DNA from 4 places in the Thioalkalivibrio sp. ALE9 genome. Region 1 is predicted to be linked to each of the others. Evidence: predicted binding sites of a transcription regulator. Region 1 holds the regulator's gene; each other region holds the start of a gene.
What was found. Region 1 encodes sigma-54, which starts transcription at its own class of promoters, with help from an activator protein. Its sites were predicted from a motif close to TGGCANGNTNCNTGCTT; they were not measured.

Region 2: the regulator sigma-54 is predicted to act here: its motif matches at 1,231-1,247, upstream of D106_RS0111945 (PEP-CTERM sorting domain-containing protein).
Region 3: the regulator sigma-54 is predicted to act here: its motif matches at 2,673-2,689, upstream of D106_RS0103990 (TonB-dependent copper receptor).
Region 4: the regulator sigma-54 is predicted to act here: its motif matches at 3,945-3,961, upstream of glnA (glutamate--ammonia ligase).

The regions. Positions count from the first base shown of each region.
Region 1 covers NZ_KB898129.1:78,529-84,258, reverse strand. Annotated here, with positions in the region: gene rapZ (RNase adapter RapZ) at 1-118, opposite strand, end outside; gene hprK (HPr(Ser) kinase/phosphatase) at 126-1,157, opposite strand; gene D106_RS0110685 (PTS sugar transporter subunit IIA) at 1,209-1,676, opposite strand; gene hpf (ribosome hibernation-promoting factor, HPF/YfiA family) at 1,680-2,018, opposite strand; gene D106_RS0110675 (RNA polymerase factor sigma-54) at 2,035-3,516, opposite strand; gene lptB (LPS export ABC transporter ATP-binding protein) at 3,606-4,376, opposite strand; gene lptA (lipopolysaccharide transport periplasmic protein LptA) at 4,373-4,900, opposite strand; gene lptC (LPS export ABC transporter periplasmic protein LptC) at 4,881-5,426, opposite strand; gene D106_RS0110655 (HAD family hydrolase) at 5,465-5,730, opposite strand, start outside.
Region 2 covers NZ_KB898133.1:27,404-33,133, forward strand. Annotated here, with positions in the region: gene D106_RS0111940 (RND family transporter) at 1-954, shown strand, start outside; gene D106_RS0111945 (PEP-CTERM sorting domain-containing protein) at 1,336-2,304, shown strand; gene prsT (XrtA/PEP-CTERM system TPR-repeat protein PrsT) at 3,159-5,730, opposite strand, start outside.
Region 3 covers NZ_KB898123.1:170,672-176,401, forward strand. Annotated here, with positions in the region: gene D106_RS0103975 (LysM domain-containing protein) at 1-293, opposite strand, end outside; gene D106_RS0103980 (PP2C family serine/threonine-protein phosphatase) at 346-1,182, opposite strand; gene D106_RS0103985 (sigma-54-dependent Fis family transcriptional regulator) at 1,514-2,464, opposite strand; gene D106_RS0103990 (TonB-dependent copper receptor) at 2,763-4,691, shown strand; gene D106_RS0103995 (copper chaperone PCu(A)C) at 4,745-5,290, shown strand; gene D106_RS0104000 (PDC sensor domain-containing protein) at 5,311-5,730, opposite strand, start outside.
Region 4 covers NZ_KB898123.1:83,856-89,585, reverse strand. Annotated here, with positions in the region: gene D106_RS0103560 (aspartate carbamoyltransferase) at 1-106, shown strand, start outside; gene asnB (asparagine synthase (glutamine-hydrolyzing)) at 202-2,220, shown strand; gene glnA (glutamate--ammonia ligase) at 2,455-3,864, opposite strand; gene D106_RS0103545 (cation diffusion facilitator family transporter) at 4,083-5,306, opposite strand; gene glyQ (glycine--tRNA ligase subunit alpha) at 5,469-5,730, shown strand, end outside.

The sequences.
Region 1 (5,730 bases):
GATCCGGCAGCAGCGGCAGCGGGAGGTTGTCCACACAGAAATAGCCCGCGTCCTCCAGGGTGTGCAGGGCCACGGTCTTGCCGGATCCGGACAGACCGCTGACGATCAGCAGGCGCATGGCGGACTCAGCCCTCCGGGTCCGGGTTGGGGACGGTCGTGGCGGGCACGGCCCGGTGGTAGGGCGGCTCCTCGGCCTCGCCGCTCATCTGCCGGCGCTGGCGGGCGCGCAGGTCATCCCCGGCGATGTAGCCCTGCATGTGCAGCATGTGGTTGCGCACGGCGGCCTCGATCATCACCGCGATGTTGCGACCCGGCGCCACCGGCAGACTGATCAGCGGGATGCGCAGGCCGAGGATGTCGATCTCGCCGCGGCGGCCGTTCAGCCGGTCGTCGGGCACCGGTGAGGGTTCGCCGTGATCGCGCAGGTCGATAATCAGTCGCAGGTACTTGCCGCCCTTGATTGCGGAGTCGCCGTACATCGCGCGGATGTTCAGCACCCCCAGCCCGCGCACCTCGAGCAGGTCCTGGAGCAGGGCCGGGCAGTGACCGCGCACGATGTCGGGGGCGATGCGCGCGAACTCGGGGGCATCGTCGGCGATCAGGCGGTGCCCGCGCGAGATCAGCTCCAGCGCCACCTCGCTCTTGCCGACGCTGGAGGCCCCGCTGATCAGGACGCCGATGCCGAGGATCTCCATGAACACGCCATGGCGCACCTCGAAGTGCGCCAGACGCTGCTGCAGGAAGTAGCGCAGCAGCGCGATGATCTCGTGGCTGCTGGTGCTGGAGCACAGGATCAGCGGCAGCGCCTCCTGCGGGGCATGGGGCATCTCCGAGAACGGACAGGTGTCCTCGGCGAAGATCACCGCGGTGGTGCCGGTGCGGGCCATCTCCAGGATCAGGTCGTTGCGCTGGTCGTCGCTGAGGCCGGCGATGTAGCGGGCCTCGAAGTCCCCGATGACCTGGATGCGGTTGGGGCGGATCAGGTTGAGGTGGCCGGCCAGTGGCAGGTCATCCCCGTCCTCGCCGACCAGCTTGCGGTCGGGGGCGGCGTGCTCGCCATGCACGAAGCGCAGATCCAGGCGGTTGCCCATAGCCTGGATCAGGCTCTCCACGTTGATGTCGCGGGCAATCCCGCCTTCGCCCAGTGCCTCGTTCATGAGCAGGGCCGGCGGGGATCGGTGGCGTGGCAGGGTGCGGGGCGCACGGGATCAGCCCTCGCGGAAGCGGCGGACGAGTTCCTGTTCCAGGCTGGCGGCATCGCCGGCCCGGCGCAGGGCGGCAATGGTGTCCGGTTGCGAAAGCCCGCGCGCCAGCTGGGCCAGCAGGTCGAGGTGATCGCTGGTGGCGGCCTCCGGGACCAGCAGGGCGATCAGGATATCGACCGGCTCGTGGTCCATGGCGTCGAAGTCGACGCCGCTCTCCAGGCGCAGGACGGCCACGCGCGGAGCCTCGAGATCGGCCAGGCGGCCATGGGGGATCGCAACCCCATGGCCCAGGCCGGTGGAGCCCAGCTTTTCGCGCGCGGACAGGGCCTCGAAGATCGCGGTGCTGCCCGGTCCGCCGGCATCACCGCCGCCGGCGAGGAGTTCCGACAGGGCCTCCAGGGCCCGCTTCTGACTGGAGCATTCCGGCTCCAGGCGGATGCGCTCGGCGGTGATCAGCTCGGCAATGGACATGGGTCAGGAGGCCTGCTCACGGTTGCGCTGGGCGCCCTCGGCCCGGTGATGATCCTTGACCTTTTCCTTGTGCTTGATCAGCTGGCGGTCGACCTTGTCGATCAGCGCGTCGATGGCGGCGTACATGTCCTCGTGGGAGGCCTCCGCGTGGATGTGATTGCCGCTGACCTGGAGATTCGCCTCGGCCTTGTTGAACTGGTTCTGGGTCTTCTCGTGGGTCAGCACGACGTGCACGTCGATGACCTTGTCGAAGTGGCGTTCCAGCTTCGCGAACTTCTCGTTGACGTAGTCGCGCAGGGCGTCGGTGAGGTCCACATGGTGGCCGGTCAGGTTGATCTGCATGGTCGGGACTCCTTGGTTACTTGTGGCCGGTGGGCATGGAGGCCATCTGCCGGCGTTCGCTGGATGAAGGGATGTGCATCGCCTCGCGGTACTTGGCCACGGTGCGACGCGCCACATTGATGCCCCGGTCCGCCAGGATCTGGGCGAGCCGGGCATCGCTGAGCGGCTTGTTCGCGGGTTCGTCGTCGATCAATTCGCGAATCATGGCACGGATGGCGGTGGCGGAACACTCGCCACCGTCGTTGGTGCCGACATGGCTGGAGAAGAAATACTTGAACTCGAAGACTCCGCGCGGGGTGTGCATGTATTTCTGGGTGGTCACCCGGGAGATGGTCGATTCGTGCATCTCCAGGATCTCGGCGATATCGCGCAGGATCAATGGCTGCATCGCGACCTCGCCGTGTTCCAGGAAGCCTTGCTGGCGATGGACAATCGCCTCGGCGACGCGCAGCAGGGTGTCGTTGCGGCTGTGCAGGCTCTTCAGGAACCAGCGCGCCTCCTGCAGCTGGTCGCGCATGAAGGCACTGTCGCGGGCATCCGATACCTGGCGCACCATGCCGGCGTAGAGGTCGTTGATACGGATGCGTGGCGCGATTTCCGGGTTCAGCTCCACGCGCCAGCCCTCCGGGGTGTGGCGCACGTAGACATCGGGCACCACGTATTCGGAGGTGGCGGCACTGATCTGCGCGCCCGGCCGCGGGTTCAGGGTGCGGATCAGGTCCAGGGCGCGCGCCAGTTCGTCCGGGTCGCGCACACCCGACTGGCGTTGCAGGGCTTTGTAATCGCGCTTGCCCAGGCTGTCCATGCCGTGTTCCAGGATCGCCCGGGCGGCCTCGCGGGCGGGGGCGTCCGGGGCCAGTTCGCGCAGCTGAATCTCCAGGCATTCGCGCAGATCGCGCGCGCCCACGCCCAGGGGGTCGCACTGCTGGATCCAGTGCAGGACTGCCTCGACCTCATCCACGCCGACGGGCTCTTCCTCGCCGCGGCTGATGGTCTCGGCCAGCGTCTCGAGGTCGCCTTCGAGATAGCCGTCGGGGCTGATCGCGTCGATCAGGGCCGCGCCGATGCGCTGGTCGCGCGGAGTCAGGTGGCTCAGGTGCAGCTGCCACAGCAGGTGGTCCTGCAGGCCCTCGCCGTCGTCGTCGCTGGTGTTTTCCAGCGGGTCGCGGTCATCCACGCCCTTGGGGGCGGGCGGCGGTTCGTAGATGTCGTCCCAGCGGCTGTCGGTGGTGAGCTCCTCGGGAATCACGTCATCGCTGGTGGTAGTGGCCTCCATGCGGTCGCCTTCCACCACCTCGCCCTCCGCGTCCAGGCGCTCGGCCCCGCCCATGTCGTCCTCGTCTTCCACCTGTTCGAGCATGGGGTTGCTCTCCAGCGCCTGCTGGATCTCCACCTGCAGCTCGAGCGTGGACAACTGCAACAGGCGGATCGCCTGCTGCAGTTGCGGGGTCATGGTGAGCGTCTGACCCAGCTGAAGATTCAGGCCGGGTTTCAGCATTGGCTGTGCGGGTCGCGGGTGACCATAAGAGCGATCTTAAATGCTGCCTCGTGGTTTGTGCACCGGCGCGGGTTGTGCGCGTGCCGGAATCACAGGCGGAAATTCTCGCCGAGATAGACCCGGCGCACCTGGGGGTCGGCCAGTAGCTCGTCGGGTGTCCCGGCGGCCAGCAGGCGCCCCTCGCTCAGAATATAGGCCCTGTGGCAGATCCCGAGGGTTTCGCGCACGTTGTGATCGGAGATCAGAACCCCGATGCCGCGCGCTGCAAGGTGGCGAATTACATCCTGGATATCGCCCACCGAGATCGGGTCCACCCCGGCAAAGGGCTCGTCCAGGCAGATGAATTGCGGGTCACCGGCCAGGGCCCGCGCAATCTCGGCGCGCCGACGTTCGCCGCCGGACAGCGCGATCCCGGGGCTGTGGCGCACGGTCTCGAGCTGAAACTCCTCGATCAGCGCGTCGCCGATACGCCGGCGTTCGTGGCGGTCCAGTCCGGGACGCAGTTCCAGCACGGCCTGCAGGTTGTCCCACACGCTCAGGCGGCGAAAGATCGAGGCCTCCTGGGGCAGGTAGCCGAGACCGGCGCGGGCGCGCACGTGGATGGGCGCGCGGGTGATGTCGTGCCCGCCCAGGGTGATGCGCCCGGCGTTAGGGCGGATCAGCCCGACCAGGCTGTAGAAGCAGGTGGTCTTGCCGGCGCCGTTGGGACCCAGTAGGCCGACCACTTCACCGGGTGCGAGGTCGACATCCACCTGGTCGAGCACGGTGCGCTGGCCGTAGCGCTTGGTCAGTTCGCGCCCGATCAGGCGATCACGGGCCTCGGCGGGTTCCGGCGCCGGGCTGGTGGCGGGTGCGTTCATTCGTCGTCGCGTGGCTGGATGGTGATACGTACGCGTTCGCTGTCGCCCTCGCCGCGTTCGGCCTCGATCACGTCGGTGGTCAGGTCGTAGGTGATGCGCTTGCCGCGCGCCTCTTCGCTGGCGGTGATCACATGGGCCTGGTCGGTGAGGATCATGCGGTCCTCGTTCAGCAGGTAGTCGATGCGCAGCGCGGTGGCGATACGCATCTCGCCGGTCTCGGGGTCGGGGGATTCCAGGCGGGCCGGCTCGCCGTGGGCCTCCATCTCGTAAGGGCGACGATCCCGGGTGCGCACGTAGACCGTGTCGGCCTCCAGCGTCATGTCGCCGCGGATCACGATCACGTCCCCGGTGTAGGTGCCCAGGCCCTGGCGTTCGTCCATCTCCGCGCGGTCGGCGGTGATCTCCACCGGCAGCGAGGGTCCCGATCCCTGCTGGCCCAGGGCCGGCGTCGCCAGCAGGGCGGAGAGGAGGCCGGCCGCCGCAAGCAGGCCCGGCAGGCGGCGGCTATTCGGGATCGGGGTCATGCGCGGGGTCCTCCTCGCTCGCCTCGCTGTAGAGCGAGTACACGTCATGGAACAGCTCTATGGTATCCGCTCGCGAGTCCACGCGCAGGCCGGTGCCGCGCTGGAACAGCCCGGGCTGGTTCAGGGTGGAGAGGGCGTCCGAGGTGGCGACCATGGTGTCTGTGGCGATACGTACATCCCGCGAGTCGATGACCGTCTGCACGCGTTCGCCGCGGGCTGGTTGTACGCCGTGGGTGGGGCCGACCAGGTCCAGGGTTTCGTCAGCCGGGCGGTGCAGGGCCGCCGGGGCGGTCCAGCGCCATTCGATACCGCCATCGGCGAACAGGTCGAGTTCCGGGTCATCCACCCACTGCGGCCCGTCGCGGCCGAATTCGCGCAGTCGGGTGCCCTGCAGCCGGTGGGTCCGCTCACCGTCGTCGCCGGTGGCGTGCAGCGTGAATCCGTCGATCTGCAGGGTCACCTCGCCCTCGGGCGGGGTGACCTCGGCGGTTGCGGGGCTTGCGCACGCCAGCGTGAACAGGACCAACGGCGGCGCCAGACCGTACCGGTTGCGTCTCCGCCGGCTCATCCGTTCAGGTAGGTCTCGAGCAGGGCGTCCAGCCGGTCCTGCGCGGCCAGCAGCCCCTCGCAGGCCTCGCGCACGGCGCCGCGCCCGCCGTGGGCCTCGGTGACCCACTGGGCGTGGCGGCATACCAGCGGGTGGGCGTCCCCGACCGCGATCCCGAGCCCGACCCGCTGCATGGCCGGCAGATCGACGATGTCGTCGCCCATGAAGGCGGCTTCCGCCGGGTCATGGCCGGTGCGCTGCAGCAACTCGTGCAGGGCCTCGC
Region 2 (5,730 bases), on a different contig from region 1:
GAGCGCGAACTCTCCGGGGTAATGGCGCTGGAGGTGGTGTTCGACGGGCCGGACTGGGACAGCCTGCAGGACCCGGAACGGATGCTGGCCATCCAGCGCGTGCAGGACTGGCTGGACCAGCGCCCCGAGGTGGACTACAGCCTGTCCCTGCCGGATCTCGTCGCCGAGATGCACTGGGCCTTCAACGAGGAAGACCCGGCCTTCCGGCGCATCCCGGACGACCCCAACCTGGTCGCCCAGTACCTGTTCATCTACGACGGCCGCGACCTGTTCGATGCCGTCGACCGCGACTTCGAACGCAGCCGCATCCTGCTCAACCTGAACGCCCACGGGGCGCGGGCCATCAACGCACTGATGGACGATCTGCGCGACCACCTGGAGGCCAACCCGCCGGCCGACCTGGAATGGGACATGGCCGGGATGGCCCGACTGTTCGCGGACCAGGAGCGGTTACTGATCGAGGGGCAGCTGCACAGCCTGTATGCCGTGGCCGCGATGATCACGCTTCTGATGCTGCTGATGTGGCGCTCGATCCCGCTGACCGTCCTCAGCATGATCCCCAACCTGGCACCGGTGGCGATGATCTTCGCCCTGATGGGCCTGCTCGGCATCTGGCTGGACATGGCCACGGCCATGATTGCCAGTGTCGCCATCGGGATCGCCGTGGACGACACCATCCACGTCCTGCACAACTATCGTCAGCGCCGCGGGCGGGGCAGCCCGGTTGCCTGGGCGCTCGCCCGCAGCTTCCGCCGCAGCGGGCGCGCGATCACCGCCACCACCATCGTGCTGGTGGGCCAGTTCCTGCTGCTGGCCCTGTCCGACTTCCAGCCCACGGCCGCCTTTGGCTGGCTGACCGCCTTCGGGCTGATCGCGGCCCTGCTGTTCGACCTGCTGGTCCTCCCGGCCCTGCTGGTCGTCGGGCACCGGCTCGCGCGGGCCCGCGCGGCCTGACCGAGCCCCCGGTCGCGCCTCTGGCGGCCGGCCTGTCGAGATGCTTTACAAGCCAAGTAATCCGAACAACCCTCTGTTTTTGCACATTCTTTACCGGTTTCTCCGGTTTCGGGCGTCCTGACGGCCTCATCCAGCCGGCCCGCTCGTCGACACCCTTTACAGTTCCCCGGCCACAAGACCCTCCTGCGATCACGCGGCCCATGGCCCAGCACATGACCCCCACTTTCCTCCTTTATTTTCAATGTCTTGAGAGGCCTCCACCCCGAGCCGGGAAATTGGCACGGAGCCTGCTTTGTATTCAACCGAAAGCAACAGACACGGCCACCAGGCCAGACCCCGGCGATGGTTGAATCGCTGTAAATTGAGCATCAGGAGAGCCCCATGAACGCGAAAAAAGTACTTCTCGCTTCGCTCTGTGTCGGCATGATCGCCGCCAGTGCGAGTACGGCGACGGCAGCGGAAGTCATTGACTTCGACATCAACCTCGACGCCACCACGAACTACAGCGGTTCGGTCGAAAACGTCCGCCGTATCCAGTTCGACCTGAACACCCAGACCTTCCAATACGTTCAGGATCCGTTGGACCCGGTTCAGGTTGGCGATGTGTTCTATGACCGTGGCTACGGCGATGCCGGGTCCTTCCGGACCTCCGCTGGCGGTGCCGCACCCCAGTCCGGCCCCGACTTCCTTGGCGGTACATACTCTATGGGGCTGCTCTGGGACGAGCTCCGCGGCGTGATTACCGGCACCGGTACCGTGGGCGGAAACTATGTCGTCAACGCCAATTATACCGGGGTCGGGTGCTGCTTTAGTCTGTTCATGGCCGACCCGAACCCCGGTTTCGGCCAAGACTATGAAGCGGCGCAGGCCCACTTCAGCGCTGGCGAACAGGTCATGGAGATGACCCTGAAATCGGGTAACAGCATCCTGGAATTCGAGAGCCAGGGCGGGGCTTTCATCGAAGGGACCTTCACCTTCGAATTCCAGGTGGCCAGCGTGCTGCCGGGCTTCTGGTTCACCGCTGACGGCATCGACTTCGCAGACCTGATCGAAGACGAAGAAGGCGCCCCGACGTTCATCGTCTCGGCCTTTGCCAGCGCGGGCACCATCCAGGAACCGCCGCCGGAGACCTTCTTCGGTGCTGATGCCAACAATGTCTACGGCGACGAGCGCGATGGGCAAAGCCTGTTCAGCGAAACCCAGTCCACCCATGACGGCAGCCTGCGCTTCGCGGTGCCGGAGCCGGGTACCCTGGCGCTGATGGGTCTGTCCCTGCTGATCCTGGCGGGCTTCATCGGCGTCGGTGGCATGCGCCGCCGCTCCAACAGCACCCACCGCCAGGCCGCATAACACGCACCACCAACAGCCTTGGTGACCCACTCCCCCCTGTGGGGTCACCGAGTTAAGGGCTCCCTCCGCGGAGCCCTTTTTTCTGCCCGCCCTCCGGCCATACGCCAGACCAACACCCTGGATGCCCTACCCCCAAGGCTCCCTCCGGTCATCCCGCCCACAGCGTTCCCACACACTCCGTCATCCCGGCTGTAGCGCAGCGAAGAGCCGGGATCTCCAGACTCTGCCGCCGACGCCGTGCAAACCCCGGAGAGCCCGGATAACCGCTACGCGGTTTCCGGAATGACGGCAGGGGGAGGTGCGCGCGGCGGAGGCATCCTTGTGCGAGCCTGCTTGCAGGCGAAGCCCCTGCCAGAGTCGGGCACGGGCAGGGGCATTCGCCTGCGAGCAGGCTCCCACAGGGGTCAAGGGGTCACATCAGGACATCCGGATTCCCCACCGCTGCACTCCCCCACACTCCGCCATCCCGGCCGTAGCGAAGCGAAGAGCCGGGATCTCCCACCCCCGCCACCGACGCCGCGCCAGCCCCCGGCAGATCCCGGCAGATCCCGGCAGATCCCGGCAGATCCCGGCAGATCCCGGATAACCGCTGCGCGGTCTCCGGGATGACGACAGAGGGGTGCGCGGTGGAAACATCCTTGTGGGAGCCTGCTTGCAGGCGAAGCTCCTGCCAGAGCCGGACGCGGGCAGGGGCATTCGCCTGCGAGCAGGCTCCCACAGGGGGCGGAACAGGGCATCCAGATTCCCGGCCTCATACCCCCACACACCGTCATCCCGGCCGTGCAGGCGTGCGGGCAGGCATGAAAAAAGGGGCTGCCTGTGGCAGCCCCTTCGAACGTCGGACCTCTTCGGGCTTACAGGCGCTCGAGCAACGCCTCGGCGTCCGCCCGCTGCGGGAACGCCTCGTGCGACTCCAGCAGTTGCCGCAGGCGGTCGGCGGCGGCGTCGCGTGCGCCCTGTTCGCTTTCCGCCCAGGCCAGGTGGTACTGGATGCCCGGATCCTCCGGAGCCAGCTCGTGCGCGCGACCCAGGATATCCGCAGCCTCGGCCGGCTCGCCTGCGTGGATCAGCACCACGGCCAGCGTATCCAGCACCGGGGGCGCCTCCGGGGCCAGTTCGGCGGCCCGGCGCGCGTGTCCGAGCGCCTCTTCGGTCTCGCGTTCACGCAGGGTCCAGGCCAGGTTGTTGAGGGCGATCACGTCGTCCGCATCCTGCTCGACGATGCGGCGGTACGAGGCCACGGCGCCCGACTCGTCGCCCGCTGCCATCTGCTGCGCCGCATAGATGTGCCGGGTGGCCAGGTCCTGCGGGTGCTCGTCGAGCCAGTCTTCCAGCGTGGCCTGGCCGGCCTCGAACTCGCCGGATTCCCGTTGCGCTCGCGCCAGTTCATGGACCCAGTCCCGGCGCTGGCCACCCGGGTCCGCCAGCGCGGCCCGGTAGTGCCGCACGGCGGCCGCGGGATCATCCCGCTGCAGGGCCGCACGTCCCAGCAGGGCCTGGACCTCGCTGCGATCCTCGAAGCGTTCTTCCAGCCGCTGCAGATGCGGCCGGGCGTCCTCCGTGCGCTCCTGGTTGACCAGCCCTCGAGCCAGCAGCACGCGGGCCCGGTAATGTTCCGGCTGGCGTTCCAGCAGCTCGCGCAGCGTGGCCTCGGTGGCGGCCTCGTCACCGGCCTGCGCATGCGCGCGGGCCAGGGCAAGCCGAAGGTTCACATTGTCCGGCGCCTGCCCGACGGCCGCCTCTAGACTGGCGACCGCGGCATCGGGCCGATTGAGCGTCTGCTGGACATCGGCCAGCGCATACAGCAGGTCGGGATTGTCCGGATGATGTTCACTCGCGGCCTCGAGCGTCTCCAGTGCCTGCTCGGGGCGGCCGCCCTGGAGCTGGATCTGGGCCAGCGCGAGATGCGGTGGCAGCATCTCGGGCTGTGACTCGATCGCCACCCGAAACCAGCGGGCGGCGCCCTGCTGGTCCCCGTCCTGGAGACTCAGGTTGGCCAGGCGCTGCGCGGAGCGGGCATGCCCGGGGTGGCGATCCTGAATCGCTTCCAGGACCTCCCGTGCCGCGCCACGGTTGCCGGCCTGCAATTCCAGGCTGGCAAGGTTCATCGCCACGGAGATATCGTCCGGGTCACGTTCGACCCCTTCGCGGAACGCGGCGCGCGCCTCGTCGGTCCGGTCCAGTCCCATCAGCGCGGCGCCCTGGAGACTCAGCGGTCCGGCGGCCTCCGGCTCCAGCTCCTGCAGGCGCTGGGCGCGTTCCAGCGCCTCGTCATAGCGACCCGCCTGCAGCAGGTAGAGCACCATGGTGGTATCGACCTGTTGCGCCGTAACCTCGCCGCCACCGGCGGCACGCATCACGTCCAGGCCTTCCTCGGTCTCGCCACCCCGGAGCAGCGCCACCGCCAGGAGTTCCTGCAGGCCCTGAGAGCCGGGGCTCGCGGCCACGGCATCGCGCAAGGCTTCGATCCCGGCTTCGGAGTCGCCGGCCACCAGCAGCAGGCGCCCGCGCAGCTCCGCCATGTCGGCGGGATCGCCGGTGTAGTCGCGGCTGACCCGGTCCACGAACCGCAGCGCATCCTCCACCCGATCCTGTTCCAGATAGATCGCCGTCAGGGTACGGATGCCCTGCAGCGATCCCGGGCTCTCCTGCACATGCCGGTTCAGGTTGTGCTCGGCCTGCTCCAGATTGCCCAGGCTGCGATGCGCCAGGCCAAGCCCCAGTAATGCAGGGCTGTAGGTGCGATTGCCGGCCACGGCCCGTTCGAAACTCGCGCGCGCGTCGCTGTAGCGTTCCTCCTGCATCAGGAGCATCCCGTCCAGGTAATGCACGCCGGGATGCGACGAGCCACCCTGCATCAGGCCGTCGACGTCCGCCCGCGCCCCTTCATAATCGCCGGCATTCAGGCGCACCATCGCGCGCGCCATGTAGTCACGTCCGGAAGCCGGGCGCACCTCGATGGCCCGGGTGAAGGCCTCTTCCGCGCCCTCGGAATCGCCGGTGATACGGCGGTACTCGCCCAGCAGGCTCCAGGCATGCGCCAGCTCGGGGTCCTGATCGAGCGCCTGCTCGAGGGAGGCCATCGCCCGCTCGGCATCACCCTCGGCCATCGACAGATGGGCATGCGCCAGGGCCTGCAGCGGCGCCTGCTCGGACGCTTCGACCTGTGCCAGCTCGGCCTCCGCGGCGTCGCGCTCGCCCACGGCGGCAAAGGCGACCGCCCGCAGCGCGTGCAGCCGTGGCCGCTCCTCGGCGGCGAGATCCTCCGGCACCGACTGCGACCGGATCCGCGCGAAGCGGTCGGTCGCGAACCACGCCTCGGCCAGCGGCAGCGCCACCTGCGCCTCCGGGATACCGAGCGACTGCGCCCGTTCCAGCTGGCGGCGGGCCTCCTCGGGGTTGTCCAGCTGCAGATACACCACGCCA
Region 3 (5,730 bases), on a different contig from region 1:
AGATGACGGGCGGCGTGGTTCCGCGGCTCGTCCGCGAGGATCCGGTCGAGCGCGACCTGTGCCCGGTCCATCTCGCCGCGCTGCAGGAGCTGCACGATCTCGGCGATCTCCAGACGTTCGATCTCCGGTTCTTCCGCTGCCGGTTCGGGCGCGGGGGGTTCCGCAGGCGCCGTTTCTTCCTCGGCCTCCGCATCCGGGTTGAATACCCCCTGCAACTGCGCGCAACCGGGCAGCAGCCCGGCCAGCGCGGCGAGCAGAACGAGGCGTAAAGGCAGGGTGCGGAACTGCGTCATGGCAAGATCTTCGGTTCGGGCGCGGTGCGGCGCCTGGAGTATACGATCGGCATCAGTCCAGCGGCCACAGCAGGATCGCCAGCGCCGCGGCGAGCAGCAGCAACAGCGCCAGCGTCGGCTGGATACGGGCCTTCAGGTGCCGGCGCCAGAACCGGCCACGGGGTCGCGCCGCCCGCCAGGTGGCGAGCGCCACGTTGTCGCCGCCGGGCCCGGCGCGCCGCGCCGCCTCGCGGGCCGCCTCGGTGGTCGCGGTGCCCAGATCGGGATGGTCCAGCAGTTCGACGATCGCGTCCGGCGCGAACTGTTCCCAGAAGCCGTCGGAACACAGCAGGAAGCGGGTCTGGGCGGTCACGGGCGCCGCGTCATGGTCGACCCGTATGGGGTCGACCACGCCCAGACCCTGCAGCAAGCGATTCTGCTCCGGGTGCGTGGCCATCTCCGCCTCGCGGATCACCCCCTGGTCGACCAGCTGCTGCACCCGTGTGTGGTCGCGCGTGCGGCCCTGCAGGCGGTCGCCCTCGATGTGATACAGGCGGCTGTCGCCGCAATGGGCCCAGCAGGCCGAGTCCGGCGTAACGTACAGGGCTACCAGTGTGGTTCCGGGGCACAGGGCCGGATCGGCGCCGCCTTGTTCCAGCAGGGCCGCATGGGTCTCGTGGAACAGGCTCTCCAGCAGGGCAGGGCCATCCGCGGTCCGCCCCGCGCAGCGATTCCACAGGCGTTCGGCCGTCGCCACGGCCGTCTGCGACGCTTGCGCCCCGCCCTCGTGGCCGCCCATGCCATCGGCCACCAGCAGCAACGCGCTCTGCCCGTCGGGCCCGTGCAGCACGGTCACCGCATCCTGCTGCTCGGCGCGGCCACCTGTCTCCCTGGCGTATCCGGTTTCCATAGCCATTCCCGGTTGGCAGTCCCGCCATGATCGCGCAGTCGGCTCGTGCCTGCCAGGCCCTGCAGCGGTTGGCTAGGAGCCTGTCGGATCTGGGACTGATCTGCTGCCCTGCGCTCGCGACGATCGTCGAAACCCGACAGGCTCCGAATCGCTCTCGCGGTGGTAGTTCCGTGACCACGCGCCCACCCTATGAAAGGTGCTGCCCGTCTGGGCAGAATCCGTGGGCCGGGTTTGAGCGAGGGATAAACTGCCCCAGAGCACGTCGTTTGCCGGAGGGGTAAAAGCACCGATACCTACCCGAAGACAACACCGGGAGCCGGGCGGGCAGGGGCTATGAAATCGCGTTCTTCTTCATGCGATACAGCAGGGTGTCGCGTGTGATCCCGAGCAGGCGGGCAGCCCGCGAGCGATTGCCGGCGGTACGCTCCAGGGCCTGCCGGATCAGGTCGATCTCCAGGCGTTCCAGGCTCAGACCGTCGGGCGGGATCACCCACGGACCGTGTTTTTGGTCGCGCGGCGACTGCATCCAGGAATCCGGCAGATCCTGCGGCCGGATCGTCTGACCGGCCATGAAGATTACACAGCGCTCGACCAGGTTCTTCAGCTCACGCACGTTACCAGGCCATGGCCAGCGTTCGAGCCAGCGCAACAGCTCTGGCGTGAAGTGTGGTGGTTCAAGCTCATGGGCGTTGGCGAGCTCCAGGCGGAAATGCTCCACCAGACGCCGCACATCGCCCTGGCGCTGCCGCAAGGGTGGCATTTCCAGCGGCACCACAAACAGACGAAAGAACAGATCCGCCCGGAACCGGCCCTCGGTCACATGCTGGTTCAGGTCTTGGTGGGTCGCGGCGATGATGCGGACATCCACCTTCTCGGGGCGAGCCGCCCCCAGCGGCTGGCATTCGCCGCTCTCCAGAAAACGCAGCAGCTTGGCCTGTGCCCCGGGAGGCAATTCGGCGATCTCGTCAAGCAGCAGGGTGCCGCCATCGGCCTGGCGAATCAGGCCGGACTGGGCCTCGTGTGCCCCGGTGAAGGCCCCGCGACGGTGACCGAACAGCTCCGACTCGACCAGATCGGCCGGCAGGGACGCGCAGTTCACGCTGATCAGCGGTGCCGCACTGCGCCGGCTGTGCGCATGGATCCGGCGCGCCAGCCGTTCCTTGCCGGTTCCGCTCTCGCCCTGAACCAATACGGTCGCGTCGGTACGCGCAACCAGACTCGCCTGCCGCATCAGCGCCTGCAGTTCGGGGGAGTCACCAATCAGTTCGGGAGGGACGTCCATCAGACAACATCTAACCGGATTAACAGGACTGAAAGCCTGCCCGGACCCGGCCCGTCTGGCAAGGCATGCGACGCGGCGCGGCAGCAGTCAAAGTGCGAGCTTTGCCGCGCCCGGTATGGCATTTGCCACACCCTCGGCTTAGGCTCCTACGGAGCGACCGCGCGCAAAACACTCCTCCGAACAGTGTGTTGAGAGGGCCCACGCGGGCTGGCACGGGGTTTGCCTTTGTCCAGGCTCCTGATGGACAAAGGAGCAGGATGCAATGAAAGCGCGATACGCCTTGCCGGGCTGTCTGATGATGGGTGCGGGCCTGATACTCGCCGTTACGCCCCTGGCAGCCGATGAACTGCCGCGGCTGAGCCCGGTCGTCATCACGGCTTCGCCCATGACCGGTCCAGGCGTGGTGACCACCGACCCGCGCCAGCCTCGCCTCCCGCTGCCCGCCCACGACGGCGGCGCCTATCTCGGCTCCATCCCGGGGTTCACGGTCAGCCGCAAGGGCGGCACCAGTGGAGACCCGGAGCTGCGTGGGCTGGGGGGCTCGCGCCTGTCGATCCTGCTGGACGACGCCCCGATCCTCGGCGGCTGCGGGGGGCGGATGGACCCGCCAACCGCCTATGTCTATCCGCAGGCCTACGAACATATCGAGGTCACCAAGGGACCGCAGAGCGTGCGCTATGGTGCCAGCCCCGCCGGCGTGGTGCGCTTCGAGCGCGAGGCCCCGCGGTTCGAAACCGCCGGAGAGGTCCGGGGCTTTACGGGGATCACCGTGGGTCGCTTCGACCGCTTCGATCTGGTCACGGATATCGCGACCGGAAACGAGCACGGTTACATTCGCGGCATTGGCACCCTGTCCGACCAGTCCGACTATCGCGATGGCGACGGCAATAGCGTGCACTCGCAGTACTCGCGCTGGAGTGGCACCGGCATTGTCGGATGGCGCCCGGATGACGACACTCTGGTCGAGTTCACCCTGGACCGCTCGGATGCCGAAGCCGCCTACGACGATCGGGGCATGGACGGCACGCAATTCGAGCGCACCGGCTACAGCCTGGCCGTGACCCGAGAGCGCCTCGCACCCTGGCTGGACCAGATCGAGGCCCGGGTCTTCTACAACGAAATCGACCACGTGATGGACAACTTCACGCTGCGCGAGCCACCGGGCATGCCGATGGTCAGCTACCCCGACCGTGTGACGACCGGGGCGCGCCTCGCCGCTGATTTCGTGCTGCCGGGCGAGGCCCTGCTGCACGCGGGGGCCGAATATCAGCGTAACCGGCACCGGGGAAACCGCCTGATGGGCATGGCGGCGCTCGGCTGGCGTGACGTGCCACGTAACGACACCGCCCGATTCCGCGATACCGGCGTGTTCGCGGAGCTGGAGTATCCGCTGACGGATACCCGCCGCCTGGTCACGGGGCTGCGCGTGGATCGCTCGCGGGCCGAAGCCCAGGCCGAAAACGGGTTTGGTGGTGCCGCGACCGGAAGCGTCGACAGCAGCAACCAGATGAGCGGCTTCCTGCGGGTCGAACAGGACTTCGCGGCCTGGCCGGCCACCGGGTACCTGGGTATCGGGCGGGCCGAACGCGCCGCCGACTTCTGGGAACGCCGTCGCGTGTTCGAGCTGGAGACCGAGACGCTCACCCAGCTCGATCTGGGCGTACAGGTGCATCATGGCGATCTGACCGGGTCGCTGGCCGTGTTCTACGGTCAGTTCGATGACTACATCCTGATCGCCCGCGACGCCCCCGAGGCGCGCAACGTCGATGCCACCACCTATGGCGCCGAGCTGGACCTGGCCTGGGCGCTGCACCCAAGCTGGACCGCCCGCGCCAGCGCCGCCTGGGTGCGTGCCCGGAATGACAGTGATGGCGTGCCTCTGGCGCAGACGCCCCCTGCCGAGCTGACGCTGGGCCTGGAGTACGCGGCCGGGAACCGCTTTGCCGGGGCGCAGGTGCGCGGCGTTGCGCGCCAGGACCGCATCCACCTCGATCACGGCACCATCTACAGCTTTGATACCGAGGAAACGCCCGGATTTGCCACCACCGCGGTCTATGTCGGGATGGAGGTCTTCGGAAACTCGCGGGTCACCTTCGGTATCGACAACCTGTTCGACCGCAGCTACCGCGAGCATATCCAGCGCGGTCAGGCCGAGCTCGGCACCGCGACACGCTCCATCAACGAGCCGGGGCGAACGCTATGGGCCAACTGGACCGTGGAATTCTGAGCCAATATCGGGCGCATGGGTTGCGCCGGCGGCCCACTACGAGGAAGCAAGAAATGAACACATCCATTCGCACGCTTTGCGCATTCGCGCTGGTCGGTCTGTTCGCCACATCCGGTGTACATGCCCATCATGTTGAGGGCCACGAAGAGCCGGGGTTCTGTGACTGCATGGAGGGCGTCGAGATCGATGAACGGCCCTGGGTGCGCCTGATGCCCCCCGGAATGCCCAGCACCGCGGGTTACATGACCTTGCGCAACACGACGGAAGAAGACATCGAGATCGTGTCCGGGTCGTCGCCGGTGGCGGCGGTCACCGAGCTTCACGATCATGTGGAAGACGACGCGGGCGTGATGCGCATGCGCGAGGTGGAAGCCATCACCATTCCGGCCGGTGGCGAAGTTGCGCTGCAGCCAGGCGGCCTGCATGTGATGCTGATTGACCTCCACGAGCCCCTGCAGAAGGGCCAGGAAGTCTCTATCGAGCTGCATACCCGCTCAGGCGAGGTGTTCACCGTGGAGGCCGAAGTCCGGCGAGCCGATGGAGGGATGGGTCATGGCCATGGACAGGGCCATGGGGCCGGTGGCCATCACCATCACTGACCCGTCAGGGGGCCAGACACCTACCCGGTGGCGCCGATCCAGAACTCGATGGAGCGGCCGAGAAACTCGTCCCAGGTCATGTAGTGCGAGCCGTCACAGGAGAAGGTCAGGCTGACCATGCCGTTGAACAGGTTGATGGAGGCGGAGCGCAGGTAGATGGTCTCGTCCGCGTAGCGCAAGGCCTTCAGCCCCTCCAGTACCCGGCCGACCTCGTCCTTCGGGATGAGTGCCTCCTCGGGGTACGGCTCGTGCGGAAACGCCAGGCACACGTCGGGATCGCCGAGGGATTCGTGGGTCAGGATGCGGTAGCGGTACGGGTCCTCGGTGGTCCACAGCGTGGCGCGTGAACTGGAGAAGTGGAATACCCCCTGGAACACCCCGCGCTCGGTGAACAGTTCCTCGATGATGGCCAGGGCCGTATCCATGTTCTGGTCCATCAG
Region 4 (5,730 bases), on a different contig from region 1:
CAACTGGTACTTCGCCCAGGCCCGCGGGGCGGTGTTCGTGCGCATGGCGCTGCTGACCAGTGTGGTCCGCCGCATCAGCGCGGTCATGGACACTCCGGAAGACTGAATCTCGTACTGAACTGAACCGCGAGTGGCGTGGCGCGCCGGAACGGACCGGGCCGCGCCCCGCTCGCATCGAACGGATAACCAAGGAGACATGCCATGTGTGGCATCGCCGGAATCTTTAACGCCGACCCGAACCGCAAGGTCGACCCGCAGACCCTGGTCAACATGGCCGCGATCCAGTATCACCGCGGGCCCGACGGCTTCGGCTACAAGACGCAGGACGATCGTGGCGTGGGGTTTTCCCACGCGCGGTTGTCGATCATCGACCTCGACGAGAACCGCGGGCGCCAGCCGTTCTGCATGACCAACGGCGAGATCATGACCGCGGTCAACGGCGAGCTGTACGACTACAAGCGCATCCGCACCGACCTCACCTCGCGCGGAGTGAAGTTCCGCACCAAGAGCGACTCCGAGATGGTGATGCACCTGTACCAGCGCGAGGGGCTGGAGGACGCGGTGAAGCACTTTCGCGGCGAGTTCGCGATCTCGCTGTATGACCGCAAGCACGACCGGCTGATCCTGATCCGCGACCGCTTCGGCATCAAGCCGCTGTACTTCACCGAGGCCAACGGGAGCTTCGTGTTCGGCTCCGAGCTGAAGGTGTTGTTCGCCAATCCCGACGTCCCGCGCCAGTTCGCCGATGATGGTCTGTACCACCAGCTGATGCAGACCATGGTGCCCGGCACCACCGCCTTCGAGGGCATCCAGCAGGTGAAGCCCGGGCACATGGTGATCGTCGAGCGCGCCCACGGGAAGCTGAAGGTCCGCCAGGAAAAGTACTGGGACATGGACTTCCCGCTGGCCTCCGAGCGTCCGCCCGAGAGCGAGACCGACGAGAACTACTGGATCGAGGGCGTGCGCGAGAAGCTGATGGAGGCCGTCCAGCTGCGCCTGGAGGCCGACGTGCCGGTCGCCTGCTACCTCTCCGGGGGGATCGACTCCTGCATCACCCTGGGGCTGGCCTCGGCCAGCCAGCAGTCGCCGGTCAAGGCCTTCACCATCGGCTTCGACAACGACGACTACGACGAGACCGCGATCGCCCGCGAGATGGCCGAGAGCGTCGGCGCCGACCAGGACATCATGACCCTGAACGCCGACCACCTCTACGACAACTTCGAAGAGGCGCTGTGGCACGCCGAGCGCACCATCTACAACACCCTCGGCGTGGCCAAGCTGCTGATGAGCCGCCACGTGAACAAGGCCGGTTACAAGGTGGTGGTCACCGGCGAGGGCTCGGACGAGTTGTTCGGTGGCTACCCGGCGTTCCGCCGCGACATGTTCCTGCACGGCCTGGACACCCTGCCGGAGGCCGACCGTCAGGCCTGGCAGCAGATGCTGAACGAGTCCAACGAACTGGTCTCCGGCGCGATGCTGGCCGAGGACGAGGTGGATGACCCCGAATTCACGAAGATGATGGGCTTCACCCCGTCCTGCCTGCAGCCGTGGCTGGCCGCCGCCGACCACGTGCCGGGCCTGCTGCACCCGAAGCGCCGCGAGCGCATGCAGGGCTACCAGCCGGGCAAGGCCATCGCCAACGCCCTGGACAACGACATGCTGGAAGGCCGGCACCCGCTGGACAAGGCCCAGTACGTCTGGATCAAGACCATGCTGGAGGGGCAGATCCTGACCTGGGGCGGCGACCGCATGGACATGGCCAACTCGATGGAGGCGCGCCCGCCGTTCCTCGATCACCACCTGGCCGAGTTTGCCGCCCACCTGCCGCCGACCATGCGCATCAAGGGTCCGACCGAGAAGTACGTGCTGCGCGAATCCATGAAGGGCCTGCTGCCCAAGGTGCTCTACGAGCGCGAGAAGTTCGCGTTCATGGCACCGCCGGCGCACACCGACCCGGTCAAGTGGGCCGCGATGAAGGCGCTGGCCGATCGCTACCTCGCGCCGGATAAGGTCGAGGAGGCGGGTCTGCTGGATCCGGAGGGCGTGCGCCAGGTGTTCGAGCTGCACGAGTCCGAGGATACCCCGGCCGCGACACAGGTCCAGCTGGACGCGGTGATCAACCACATGATCGGGGTCCAGGTGCTGTACGAGAAGTTCGTGGCCACCGACATCCCGGCGCTGGCACAGCAGAAGGCCGAGGAGTTCGGCTGGCACGCCTGATTGCCGATGAACGGTCAGAGGCCCGGGAGAGTCCTTCCGGTGCCACACGAGAAGGCCCCGCGGATCGACCATCCGCGGGGCCTTTTTTGCGATGCCCGATCCGGCATCGCCGGTCGTGTCGGCGAGCAGGGCTTCTCCCTGGTGGAGCCCGAGCCCGGACACAAAAAAGCCGCCGGCCCCGGAGGGCGCGGCGGCGGATGGCCTCGCGGCCCCGAGGGGCCGGAAGCGGACGCCTTACAGGCTGTAGTACATGTCGAACTCGATCGGATGGGTGGTCATGCGCATCTGCGTGACGTCTTCCATCTTCAGGTCGATGTAGGCATCGATCATGTCGTCGGTGAACACGCCACCCTGGGTCAGGAACTCGCGATCCTGGTTCAGGGCTTCCAGCGCCTGGTCCAGCGAATGGCAGACCTGCGGGATGCCCTTTTCCTCTTCCGGCGGCAGGTCGTAGAGGTTCTTGTCCATCGCGTCGCCGGGGTGGATCTTGTTCTGGATGCCGTCCAGGCCGGCCATCAGCATCGCGGCGAACGCGAGGTACGGGTTGGCGGTGGAGTCCGGGAAGCGCAGCTCGATCCGGCGCGCCTTCGGGTTCATCACGAACGGGATGCGCAGCGAGGCCGAGCGGTTACGGGCGGAGTAGGCCAGCATCACCGGCGCCTCGAAGCCCGGCACCAGACGCTTGTAGCTGTTGGTGGACGGGTTGGTGAAGGCATTCAGCGCACGGGCGTGCTTGATGATGCCGCCGATGTAGTACAGCGCGGTCTCGGACAGGCCGCCGTAGAGGTCACCGGAGAACAGGTTCTTGCCGTCCTTGGACAGCGACTGGTGCACGTGCATGCCGGAGCCGTTGTCGCCGACGATCGGTTTGGGCATGAAGGTCGCGGTCTTGCCGTGGATGTGGGCCACGTTCTGCACCACGTACTTCAGGATCTGCACCTCGTCGGCCTTCTGCGTCAGGGTCGCCGGGCCCACGCCGATCTCGCACTGGCCGGCGGTGGCCACCTCGTGGTGGTGCACCTCGGTCTCCAGACCCATCTCGGTCATCACTTCGCACATGGTGGAGCGGATGTCGTGCAGGCTGTCGACCGGCGGGACCGGGAAGTAGCCGCCCTTCACGCCCGGGCGGTGCCCGATGTTGCCGTCCTCGTAGACGCGCTCGGAGTTCCAGGACGCCTCCTGGGAGTCCACGCGGCAGTAGGAACCGGACAGGCTGGTACCCCACTTCACGTCGTCAAAGATGAAGAACTCGTTCTCCGGACCGAACAGCGCGGTGTCGGCGATGCCGGTGCTCTGCAGGTAGGCCTCGGCGCGGCGCGCCAGGGAGCGCGGGCAGCGGTCGTAGCCCTGCATGGTGGCCGGCTCGACCACGTCGCAGCGGATGTTCATGGTCATGTCTTCGAAGAACGGGTCGATCACGGCCGACTCGGCGTCCGGCATCAGGATCATGTCGGACTCGTTGATCCCCTTCCAACCGGAGATCGAGGAGCCGTCGAACATCTTGCCTTCCTCGAAGGTCTCTTCGTCGATGTCGTGGGCCGGCATGGTCACATGCTGTTCCTTGCCCTTGGAGTCGGTAAAGCGGAAGTCGACAAAGCGCACTTCCTTTTCCTTGATCTGGTTCAGCACGTCGGCTGCGGACATGGGGGTCTCCTTGGTCTTCACTTGAGTCTTCGATTTTGGCCGGCCGGCCAGTTGGCCCCTGCACGGCTTCGTGGGTCATTATGCAGGCATCATGCCATCCGGCCCGATTCGGCCCGGGCGCGCGAAAAACGGGCACCCCGGGTGCCGCGCCGCCTCCTCTTTGCACCAACATGGTGCCGTATATGCACAACGATAGTGCTTGCTGGGGTGTGCCGCACCTAATGAGTGCACGGACGATAGAGTAGCGTGACCTCGCCCAGCATGTCGCCCACCTGCGGGTGGGCGTGCAGCCGGTCGGCCAGGGCCCGGGCCCGCGCCTCCAGGTCCGGGGCCGCGGTTGCCCCGTCAAGGCGCAGGGTCAGCGTCATGTGCACCCGGCCGCCCAGGTAGTGCAGGGACAGGTGCTCCACCGCGTCCAGCTCCGGGGTGTCGGCCCAGGCCTCGCGCAGGGCCTCTACCAGTACCGGCCGTAACGGCAGCGTCGAGCTGCGCGCCTGCTCCGCGTCATTCTCCGGGTCCACGTGCACCGTGATGTCGTTGACCCGCTCATGCTCGTCGGTCACCGAATGGAACACCGCATCGGCGATCCGATGCCCCTCGGAGACCGAGATCATCGGCGCGACCTGGATGTGCACATCGGCCACCACGTCGCTGCCGTGGCGGCGGGTGCGCAGCATGTGCGCATCCTTCACCCCGGGCACGTCCAGGATGGTGCGGTGAATGCGATCCACCTTCTCCGGCTCCAGCGCGGTGTCGATCAGCTCCGCCGCGGCGCGCACGATCAGGCGCCCGGCGATATGCAGGATGAACAGGGCGACGATCAGCGCCGCCAGGGCGTCCGCCCACGGGAAGCCGGCGACCGCCGCGCCCACGCCGACCAGTACGAACAGCGACGAGATTGCATCCGTACGGTGGTGCCAGGCATTGGCATCGAGCATCCGCGAGCGCAGGCGCTTCGCCACTCGGTGGGTGTACTGGTACAGGCCCTCCTTCGCGACCAGGGTCAGCGCGGCAAAGAAGATGGCCATATTGGCGGGACCGGTCATGGCCTCGGGGTCGACCAGCCGGCTGCCGGCTGCCCAGGCGATCCCCAGCCCCGCGGCTGCCAGAAAGACCCCGACGATCACCGTTGCCAGGGTCTCGATGCGGGCATGGCCGTACGGGTGGTCCTGGTCGGGGGACGCCGCAGCCTTGCGCGCCGCGAACAGCACGACACCGTCGGTGATGAGGTCCGACAGCGTATGCACGCCGTCCGCGACCAGCGCCTGCGAGTTCAGAAGCCAGCCGCTAAGTAGCTGCGCGACGGCGAGAAAGCTGTTCACGGTCGCGCCCACCAGCGTCACCCGGCGCGTATCCCGATAGCGCTGGCCGTTCTCCGCGGTCACCGTCGGCTCCGAATTGGCGTGGGGCTCGCTCAGGGCGGTTCTCCCGAACCGGATCAAGCCTCCAGTATGGGCGCCTTCCCGGCTGGCGCAAAACCGTCTGCCGCCACAGGGAAGTGCCGACTCGCGCGGGCGTCTCCGCGTTTCGCGCTGACGCTGACGGTGGCCGAGGCTGGAGCCCGGCCGATATACTGTCCGCTTTGCCCTGACCCGGGATCCCGCATGGCGCACGAACGCACCCCGTCCAGCAGCAGCCCCACCTTCCAGGACCTGATCCGTCGCTTGCAGGACTACTGGAACGACCACGGCTGCGTGGTCCTGCAGCCCTACGACATGGAAATGGGGGCCGGCACCTTCCATCCGGCGACCTTCCTGCGCTCCATCGGGCCGGAGCCGTGGCGCGCGGCCTACGTGCAGCCCAGCCGCCGTCCTACCGACGGTCGCTATGGCGACAACCCCAACCGCCTGCAGCACTACTACCAGT